Regions from separate parts of the Streptomyces sp. R44 genome, predicted to be linked through region 1. Evidence: riboswitches for the same ligand, from Rfam matches in the RefSeq annotation. Region 1 holds a riboswitch; the other holds the start of a gene.
The links. A riboswitch is a leader RNA that binds a small molecule or an ion and turns the genes downstream of it on or off. The one in region 1 is predicted to bind cobalamin.
Positions count from the first base shown of each region.

Region 2: another riboswitch for cobalamin. It lies ahead of AB5J54_RS09870 (cobalamin biosynthesis protein); the one in region 1 lies ahead of AB5J54_RS31610 (ABC transporter substrate-binding protein).

Region 1 covers NZ_CP163444.1:6,756,645-6,761,642, forward strand. Annotated here, with positions in the region: gene AB5J54_RS31590 (alkane 1-monooxygenase) at 1-530, opposite strand, end outside; gene AB5J54_RS31595 (TetR family transcriptional regulator) at 669-1,262, shown strand; gene AB5J54_RS31600 (DJ-1/PfpI family protein) at 1,350-2,078, shown strand; gene AB5J54_RS31605 (cold-shock protein) at 2,346-2,552, shown strand; cobalamin riboswitch at 2,650-2,774, shown strand; gene AB5J54_RS31610 (ABC transporter substrate-binding protein) at 2,862-3,908, shown strand; gene AB5J54_RS31615 (FecCD family ABC transporter permease) at 3,926-4,942, shown strand; gene AB5J54_RS31620 (ABC transporter ATP-binding protein) at 4,939-4,998, shown strand, end outside.
Region 2 covers NZ_CP163444.1:2,118,844-2,123,841, reverse strand. Annotated here, with positions in the region: gene AB5J54_RS09880 (putative cobaltochelatase) at 1-212, opposite strand, end outside; gene AB5J54_RS09875 (cobyric acid synthase) at 262-1,770, opposite strand; gene AB5J54_RS09870 (cobalamin biosynthesis protein) at 1,767-2,753, opposite strand; cobalamin riboswitch at 2,788-2,920, opposite strand; gene AB5J54_RS09865 (hypothetical protein) at 3,042-3,263, opposite strand; gene AB5J54_RS09860 (anion permease) at 3,280-4,545, opposite strand; gene AB5J54_RS09855 (alpha/beta hydrolase) at 4,921-4,998, shown strand, end outside.

The DNA.
Region 1 (4,998 bases):
GCGACGCGGATGTGGTGGCCGTGGTTGTGCTCGACGTAGAAGTGGCCGTACCAGGTCTGGGCGAGCGCGATCCGGGAGAGCCGGCGCTCCAGGGCCTCCGTCTTGTGCCCGAGTTCATGGGCGGTGTTGATGGCGATGCCGGCGACCCCGCCGAGGGTGAACGTGAGCCCGATCCGGTCGACGAGGGCGAGGTCGCCCCGGGTGATCAGCCAGCAGCCGAGGACGAGGCCCGCGTACTGGAGCGGGAGGTAGAGGTAGGTGCACCACCGGTAGTAGCGGTCCTGCTCCAGGCGGGCGATCGCGCTGTCCGGCGGGTTGGCGGAGTCCTTGCCGATGAGGTGGTCGACGACCGGGAAGAGCACGTACAGGACGAGGACCCCGGTCCACCAGAACAGACGGAGCCCGGTGGCGTTCACCAGTCCCCAGGAAAGGAAGGGGAAGGCCGGGATGAGCAGGCCGAGCAGCCAGAGCCAGCGCTTGGGGTCGCGCCAGGCGGCGGGGGCTTCGGGGGAGTCGCTGTGCAGGGCCAAGACCGGCTCCTCGGAGAGGTGGACACTTCACATGCGTTCTGTCCATTTGATAGACGGATCCCTTGTGAGGTGTCAATGCTCTGGACGGAGACCGGTGTGCGAGGACGGAGGGGGGTCGGTGGATAAAGTGGGGGCACGATGACACGTTTCCGCGAGAGTGTTCGGTCCCTCCTCCGCGAGCAGGTGCTCGACGCCGCCTACCGGCTCGTCGCCGCCGACGGCTGGGGCGTGCTCCGCATGGCCGCCGTCGCACGGGCCGCCGGCATCAGCCGCCAGACGCTCTACAACGAGTTCGGCTCGAAGGAGGCCATCGGCAACGCCCTGGTCCAGCGCGAGCTGGAGGGCTTCCTCCTCGGCATCCAGCGCGAACTCGACGCCCACCGGGGCGAGCTGGAGGCGGCAGCGGCGGCGGGCGTCGGCTACACGCTCCAGCAGGCCGTGGACAACCCCCTCATCAAGAGCGTCCTGCTCGCCGCGCGCGGCGGCGAGGACGACCTCCTCGCCTACCTCACCACACGCCCGGAGCCGGTCTTCGGCACGGCGATGGCGATGCTCGACGCGTACGCGATCGAGGCCTGGCCCGACGTCGACGAGGAGTCCCGGGGCCTGGCCGTCGAGACGATCGTGCGGCTCACCGTCAGCCACATCGTCCAGCCGGTGGCCGCGCCGGAGGAGTCGGCCCGGCGCATCGCCAGGATCACGGCACGGATCGCCTACCCGGGCGGCACCTGACCGACCGCCGGGAACCCGTGGGCGGTGGCAGCCGACTTCCTCGACGCGACACAGAACGTCGGGCCCTGCCATCCCCTGGGGAGAACCATGAACCGCCGCAACCTGCTCCGCACCACCACCGCCCTCGGTGCCGCGGGCGCGCTGGGAACCAGTACCGCCGCCCACGCCGCTCCCGTCGAGGCGCCGGCCGCGCGCCGCCCGCTCCGCGTCCACCTCGTGCTCTTCGACGGCGTCGAGGAGATCGACTTCGCCGCCCCCTACGAGGTGCTCTCCGCCGCCGGCTTCTTCTCCCGGCGTCCGGTGGACGTCCGGTACGTCTCCGTCGACGGGCCCGGCACCGTCACCGCCGCCTACGGGACGGAGGTCCGCGTCGACCACCCCTGGGCCCCGCGCGAGGCCGACCTGCTCGTCGTGCCGGGCGGCGGCTACGCGCGCCGGGACAGCCCGGGCGTCCGGGCCGAGATCGACCGGGGCACCCTGCCCCGCGCCCTCGCGGCGGCGGTCCGGCCGGGGCTCACCGTCGCCGCGCTGTGCACCGGCGTCATGCTGCTCGCCGCCGCCGGACTGACCCGGGGCCGCCCCTGCACCACCCACCACAAGGCCCGGCCGGACCTGGAGCGGCAGGGCGGCGTCCTGAAGGGGGCCAGGGTGGTGGACGACGGCGACCTGGTGACCGCCGGGGGCGTCACCTCGGGTCTGGAGCTCGCGCTCTGGCTCGTGCGCCGGGAACTCGGCCCCGACGCGGCGAACGGCCTGGAGGCCATGCTCGAGTACGAGGCGCGGGGCACGGTCCGGGTCCGGCCGGACCGGCTCTGACGGACGGCTCCGGCGGACCGGCTTCGGTGGACCGGCTCCGGCGGACCGGCTTCGCGGACGCGGCGAGGCCCGCTGACGGACACGGGGGATCTCCGGCAGCGGGCCTCTGTTGAATATTGTACGAGATCGTTCGGCGTGGTTCACCACGGCCGGCGGCGGTGGCGAAGGGCGGGCGCCCGGGGTACATCTCCCCTGAGGCGCGGACACGGCCCGCCCGGGGCCGGACACCCTCGACCGCGCCCCCCCCGTGCCGACGAGGAGGCCGCCGTGGAAGGCAGAAGCAAAGGGTTCGTGCAGTCCTTCAACCGTCTCGGCGGGTACGGCTTCGTCGTCCCCGTGGGCTCCGAGGAGCAGGTGTACTTCAGCGCCGAGGACATCGAGAGCGAGGAGCGGACGGTCTCCGAGGGGCAGCAGGTCTCCTTCGTCCTGGTCCTCGGCGACGGCCGCTTCGAAGCGAAGGAACTGCGCGTCTGACAGCGGCGGGCGCCCCCGGGTGCGGCGGCCTGCCGGTGGTACTGTGCCGAGGCCAGTCGCACCTTTGTACGCACCTGAACGGGTACGTCCACGGGTCAGGGAATCCGGTGCGAGACCGGAACTGACGCGCAGCGGTGAGGGCGACGGGCGGAGCATCGGCCACTGGGCGGCACGCGAGCCCGGGAAGGCGCTCCGTCCGGCTGACCCCGAGTCCGAAGACCTGCTGGCGGCCCCGGCGGCACGCTGCCGTCCGGGGAGCACCGTACGACAGGCTCCGCGTATGAGCCGTGGACGCAGAGGAAGTCCCCCGTGCCGCTCGCACACCCCGTCCGCTCCGCCGTGCCCGCCCTGGCCGGCGTCCTGCTGCTCCTCGCGACGGCGACCGGCTGCGGGCCCTCCGCATCCTCGTCGAAGGGCGCACCGGAGCGCGGCTACCCCGTGACCCTCGACGACAACTGCGGACGGCAGGTCCGCGTCGACCACGCCCCGCGCCGCGCCGTCGCCCTCGACCAGGGAGCGGCGGAGATCATGCTCTCCCTCGGCCTCGCCGACCGCATGGTGGGCACCGCGACCTGGACGGACCCGGTGCTCAAGGGCCTGGAGAAGGAGAACGCCAAGGTCCCGCGCCTCGCCGACCGCTACCCCTCCTTCGAGAAGGTCCTCGACACCGAACCCGACTTCGCGGCCGCCTCGTTCGCGTACACCCTCGGCAAGGGCGGGGTCGCGCCCCGCGAACGCTTCGAGCAGCTCGGGGTCCCCACGTACCTCTCGCCCACCGACTGCGTCGGCAAGGACGACAGCGGCGACGGCGACGGCGTCCGCACCCGCCCCCTGGCCATGGACACGGTCTACGGCGAGATCCGCGACCTGGCCCGGGTGTTCGGGGTCCCCGAGCGCGGCGAGAAGCTCGTCGCCGGGCTCAAGGGCCGGGTCGCGAAGGCCACGGCGGCGGCCGACTTCACCGACGCCACCGTCCTCTACTGGTACTCCGACGCCAAGGCGCCCTACATGGCGGGCTGTTGCGGGGCGCCGGGGATCGTCACGCACGCGCTCGGCGCGAAGAACGTCTTCGACGACACCCGCGAGGAGTGGCCCCAGGTCAACTGGGAGACCGTCGCGGACCGCGACCCCGACGTCCTCGTCATCGGCGACCTGACGCGCCGGGCGCAGTCCGCCGAGAGCGCGGCGAAGAAGGTCGAGTTCCTGGAGTCCGACCCCGTCACCCGGAACATGACGGCCGTGAAGCACAAGCGGTACGTCCTGCTCAGCGGGCAGGCGATGAACCCCACCCTCCGCACCGTCGAGGGCGTCGAGAAGGTGGCGGCCGCGCTCCGCTCGTACGGTCTCGCCAAGTGACGGCCGCCCGGCGGGAGATCACGTCCGCCAAGGTGCTCCTGCGGGCGGCGGCCGGGATCGCGCTGCTCGGCCTCTCCGTGGCCGTGGCCGTCACCATCGGCCCCGCGGACATCGGCGTCGGCGAGGCCGGTTCCGTGATCGCCGCCCACCTCGGCGGCGACGCCTCCGGCCTCTCGCCGATCCGCGACGGGATCGTCTGGGACCTGCGGCTGCCCCGTACCCTCCTCGCCGCCGTCTGCGGCGCCGGACTCGCCGTCTGCGGGGCGGTGATGCAGTCCCTCCTGCGCAACCCGCTCGCCGACCCCTTCGTCCTCGGCGTCTCCTCCGGCGCGTCCACCGGCGCGGTCGCGGTCGTCGTCCTGGGCATCGGCGGCGGCGTCCTCTCCGTCACCGGCGGGGCGTTTCTGGGGGCGGTGGTCTCCTTCGCGCTCGTCCTGCTGCTCAGCCACACCCTCGGCGGCTCCACGGACCGCGTGGTCCTCGCGGGCGTCGCCGCGATGCAGCTCTTCTCCGCCCTCACCTCCTTCGTCGTGATGACCGCCGCCGACGCCGAGACCACCCGGGGCGTCCTCTTCTGGCTGCTCGGCTCGCTCGCCGGGGCGGGCTGGGGCGACGTGTGGCTGTGCCTCGCCGTCCTCGCGGCGGCCCTGCTCGTCTGCGGCGGGTACGCGCGGACCCTGGACGCCTTCGCCTTCGGCGAGGAGGCCGCCGCCTCCCTCGGCGTCGCCGTCGCCCGGACCCGGCTCGTCCTGCTGTGCGTCACCGCGCTCCTGACGGCCGCCCTGGTCTCCGCCGCCGGCGCGATCGGCTTCGTCGGCCTCGTCCTGCCGCACGCCGCCCGCGCGCTCGCGGGTCCCGGGCACGCCCGCCTCCTGCCGGTCACCGCCCTGGCCGGAGCGGTGTTCCTCGTCTGGGCCGACACGCTCGCGCGCACGGTCCTCGACCCGCAGGAGGTGCCGGTGGGCGTGGTGACCTCGCTGATCGGCGTCCCGGCCTTCGTCCTCGTCCTGTACCGCACCAGGAGCGCACGATGACCGCGACCGCCGGTTCCCCGGGCGCCGGGCTCCACGCCGACCGGGTCTCGCGCACC
Region 2 (4,998 bases), 4.6 Mb from region 1:
GGGGAGGCCGGGTCACAGCTGAACCGGCACCCGGCGACCACCGGAACCTCCGGCAGCAGCTCGGCGAGCGCACGGACGGCGGTGGACTTGGCGGTCCCCTTCTCACCCCGCACGAGCACCCCGCCGACGGCCGGGCTGACGGCGTTCAGCAGCAGCGCGAGCCGCAGGTCGTCCATGCCGACGACGGCGGTGAACGGATACCGGGTGCTCATCGGACGGTGACTCCTTCGATAGGTACGGATGCCTGGACTGCTCGGGCGCTCACGGCGCACCCGGCGGCACGAACGGCAGCCCCTCCGGCGCGCCGTGCTCGATCAGCCGCAGCAGCGCGTCCGTGTCCGCGTGTTCCTCGATCAGGTCGCCGAGCCGGTCGAGCTGCTCCTCCCGCAGCGCGCCGAACGACGTGTCCGGCGCCGGGACGAAGCGCCGTCCCGCCACCGCCGCGACCTCCCGCAGGAACGCCCGGCGGAAGCCGTCGCTCTCCAGCGAGCCGTGCCAGTGGGTGCCCCACACGGAACCGACCCGGCACCCGTCCAGGAACGGTTCCCCGCCGTCCACGGTGGCGACGCCGTGGTGGATCTCGTACCCCTCGACCCGCTCGCCGAGCGCCTCGCCGACCGGCCGGGCGAGGGTCTTCTCGACCCCGAACCGCACCCGTACGGGCAGCAGCCCGAGACCGTCGACGAGACCGGCCTTCGACTCGACCTCGTCCTCGATGCGTTCGGCCAGGGCCTGGAAGCCGCCGCAGATGCCGAGCACCGGCCGGCCCTCGGCCGCGCGCCGGACGAGGGCGTCGGCGAGCCCCCGCTCCCGCAGCCAGGCCAGCGCCTTGACCGTGCCCCGGGTGCCCGGGACGACGACGAGGTCCGCGTCGACGAGCTCCTCGGGCCGGTCCACGAAGCGGACGACGACGCCGGGCTCGGCGGCGAGCGCGTCGACGTCCGTGAAGTTGGACATCAGCGGTACGGCGCAGACGGCGACCCGCAGCACGTCCGCGCCGACCGGCGGCGCGACGACCGACTCGCGGACGGTGCCCCGCAGGGAGACCCGCAGGCCGTCCTCCTCGTCGATGCCGAGTCCGTGCGCGTACGGCAGGACACCGAAGGTCCGGCGCCCGGTGAGCCCGTGCAGCATGTCGAGCCCGGGCTCCAGAAGAGTGACGTCACCGCGGAACTTGTTGACGAGGTAGCCCGCCACGAGTGCCTGGTCCTCGGGCGCGAGCAGTGCCGTCGTCCCGAAGAACTGGGCGAAGACCCCGCCCCGGTCGATGTCGCCGACGACGACCACGGGCAGCTGCGCGGCGCGCGCGATGCCCATGTTCACGATGTCCGTGCGCCGCAGGTTGATCTCGGCCGGACTCCCCGCCCCCTCGCAGATCACGGCGTCATACGTGCCCCGGAGTTCCTCCAGGCACGCCATCACCGGCTCGAAGAGCGTCTGCTGCCGGCCTCCGTGGTAGCCGCGGGCGCTCATCTCGCCGACCGGCTTGCCCATGAGGACGACCTGGCTGGAGCGGTCGCTGCCGGGCTTGAGCAGCACCGGGTTCATCAGCGCGGTCGGTTCGACCCGGGCGGCCTGCGCCTGCATGGCCTGCGCGCGGCCGATCTCGGCGCCCTCCCGGGTGACGAAGGAGTTGAGGGACATGTTCTGTCCCTTGAACGGCGCGACCTTGATGCCCTGCCGGACCAGCCAGCGGCAGATGCCGGCCGTGACGACGCTCTTGCCCGCGTCGGACGTGGTCCCGGCGACGAGCAGCCCCCCACCCCTCATGCGTTCCTCCGCTTCAGCGCGCTCGCGATCATGCGGCCGCCGACGCAGGCGGCCAGGGTCAGTCCGGTGATCCGGCGGGAGAGCCGGACCGCGCGGTCGATGTCGGCGACCTCGACGGGCCGCCCCTCGTCGTTGAGGACGGGCCGGTGCTCGACCCGTCCGGCGTACGAGAGGGTGCCCCCGAGCCGTATGCCGAGGGCGCCCGCGAAGGAGGCCTCGACGGGGCCCGCGTTGGGGCTCGGGTGCTTGGCGGCGTCGGTCCGCCAGGCCCGTACGGCCCCGCGCGGGTTCCCGCCGGCGACGGTGGCGAGGGCGGCGGTGAGCCGGGCCCCGGGCCAGCCGGCCAGGTCGTCGAGGCGGGCCGAGGCCCAGCCGTACCTGCGGTACCGGGGGGACTTGTGGCCGACCATCGCGTCGAGGGTGTTCACCGCGCGGAAGCCGACCAGGCCCGGCACGCCCGCGACCGCTCCCCAGAAGAGGGCGCCGACGACCGCGTCGGAGGTGTTCTCGGCGACGGATTCGACGACGGCGCGGGCCATCGCGGGACCGTCGAGGGACTGCGGGTCGCGTCCGCACAGGTGCGGCAGCCGCTCCCGGGCGACCTCCAGGTCCCCGGCCGCGAGGGCGCCGCCGATCGCCCGGGCCTCGCGGCCCAGGGTCGTACCGCCGACGACGGCCCAGACCGAGGCGGCGGTGAGGGCGACGGAGGCGGCGCGGCTGCCCCGTACCGTACGGGCGGCGAGGGCGCCGGCGGCGACCGTGGCACCGGCGCAGACGGCGGTGTGCAGGGCGCCCCAGCCGCGGTGGTCGTGCCAGAGGGCCTTCTCGACCCTGCCCGCGGCCCGGCCGAAGGCGGCGACGGGGTGTCCGCGGCGGGGGTCGCCGACGAGCAGGTCGACGGCGAGACCGGCGGCCGCGCCGTACGCGAATCCGTCCGGGGAGAGGCGGCTGGCTCTGGAGAGGGTGGGGCTGCGGCCGGGCATGGCGCTGTGTCCTCACTCAGGGTCCGCGCCCTGGATCGACGTGACCGGCGGCGAGAGTTCCTGACTCCCGGACCCGTGGGATCCGGTCACAGTGGCGGGACCGCGCCGGAATCGCACCGGACTTCCTCTACTGCCGCCGTAATGGCCTCGGCAGTCCACCACGGCCCGAGAACAGCCGTCAACTCACCCTTGACCTGCACCGCGTCACTGTGCGAAGCACCACAAACACGACGGCGGGGCGGGCCGCACCCGAAGGTGCGGACCGCCCCGCCGGTCACGCTCGACGCGTCAGGCGACGATCAGGTAGATGCCGTACGCCACGGCCGCCAGGCACAGGGCGAAGCAGGCGTAGGCGCCGGTGCGGGCCAGGGCGGCGGAGCCACCCTGGGCGGCGGCCTGCTCCTGCTTGGAGAGGCCGATGACACCGAGGGTGAAGAGGCCCACGAGGGCGACGGTCGTCACGAGGCTGACTCCGAAGACGGAGCCGAGGGCTGCCCAGTCGATCTTCATGCTTGGTTCCAGTTCCTTAGACCGCGGCGGCGGGGGCCGGGGGAGCGGCAGGGTCCGTGGGGACCGGCGCGGGGATGGTGGTCTTCAGGTCCTCGTCCGCGACGGCGGCGACGGAACCGGCCGGCGGCGGGGTGACGGCCGCGATCGCGGTGGTCACGACACCGGCGGGCTCGCCGTCGATGTCGTCGTCCGTGACGTTGTGCCGGTCGACCGGCTTGCGGCGGGACAGCGCCCAGATGGCGCCCGAGCCGGCCACGAGCAGGACCGCGACGACGACGATGCCCCAGGTGCCCTGCTTGGTGAGGAACTCGGCACCGGCGCCGACCAGGCCGGCGGCGGGCAGCGTCAGGCCCCAGGCGATGAACATCCGGGTCGCGGTCGACCAGCGGACGACACCGCCCTTGCGGCCGAGACCGGCACCCATCACGGCACCCGAGCAGGACTGGGTGGTGGAGAGGGAGAAGCCGAGGTGCGAGGAGGCGAGGATGACCGTGGCGGCGCTGGTCTGGGCGGCGAAGCCCTGCTGCGGCCGGAGGTCGGTGAGGCCCTTGCCCATGGTGCGGATGATGCGCCAGCCGCCGAGGTAGGTGCCGAGCGCGATCGCCAGGCCGGCGGAGACGATGACCCACAGGGGCGGGTTCGAGCCGGGGGCGACGACGCCCTGGGTGACGAGGGCGAGGGTGATGATGCCCATCGTCTTCTGGGCGTCGTTGGTGCCGTGGGCGAGGGAGACGAGACCGGCGGAGGCGATCTGGCCGACCCGGTAGCCCTTGGCGGTGTGCTTCTCGTCGGTCTTCGCGCCGATCTTGTACGTCAGCCTCGTGGCGAGCATCGCGGCGAGACCGGCGACGATCGGGGCGGCGACGGCCGGGATGAGGACCTTGGTGACGATCGTCGGGGCGTTCACGGCGGACCAGCCGGCCGACATGACCGCGGCGCCGATGAGGCCGCCGAAGAGGGCGTGGGACGAGCTGGACGGCAGTCCGAGCAGCCAGGTCAGCAGGTTCCACAGAATGGCGCCCACGAGCGCCGCGAAGATCACTTCTGTACGAATGCCCTCTTCGTTGATGATCCCGCCGGAGATCGTCTTGGCGACCTCCACGGACAGGAACGCGCCGACGAGGTTCAGCACGGCGGACATGGCCACCGCCGTCTTGGGCTTGAGAGCACCGGTCGAGATGGTCGTGGCCATCGCGTTGGCGGTGTCGTGGAAACCGTTCGTGAAATCGAACACGAGAGCTGTCACGACCACAATGGCGAGCAGCAGCGTGATGTGTTCCATTTACCCAGGCAATCGTTTGACGTCAGTGGCTCGTCGAACGTAGGCAACCTGGGTGAACGGAAGGTGAACTGGGGCGGGCGGCGTGGTGTCCCTATCCGGTGTCAAGAGGTTCCGCTTGTGGCCCCGCCGCGAAGGGTGTCCACGATGCGGTCACCGGGCAACCGCGGGTAATCCCGGTCCTCGCGGGGCACATACGACCTGCCCCGGTTCCTCCCCGCGCACCCGGTTCCGCTCCCTGGACGCAGGCATCCGCCCGGGGGACCCCCCGGAGGAGACCCATGTCACTCCGCCGAGCGGGCCTTCCGGTTCGCCGCCGCCGGGTCCGTCCGGGTCCGTCCGGTGGCAGCCCCACCCCGTCCTGCCGAGACTGGGAGCGTGCGCCCGGCTACAGCGACGGCAGCGGCCGTCACCACCCTGATCGGTGTCGGCGCGGCCGTGATCGCGGCCGGCCGG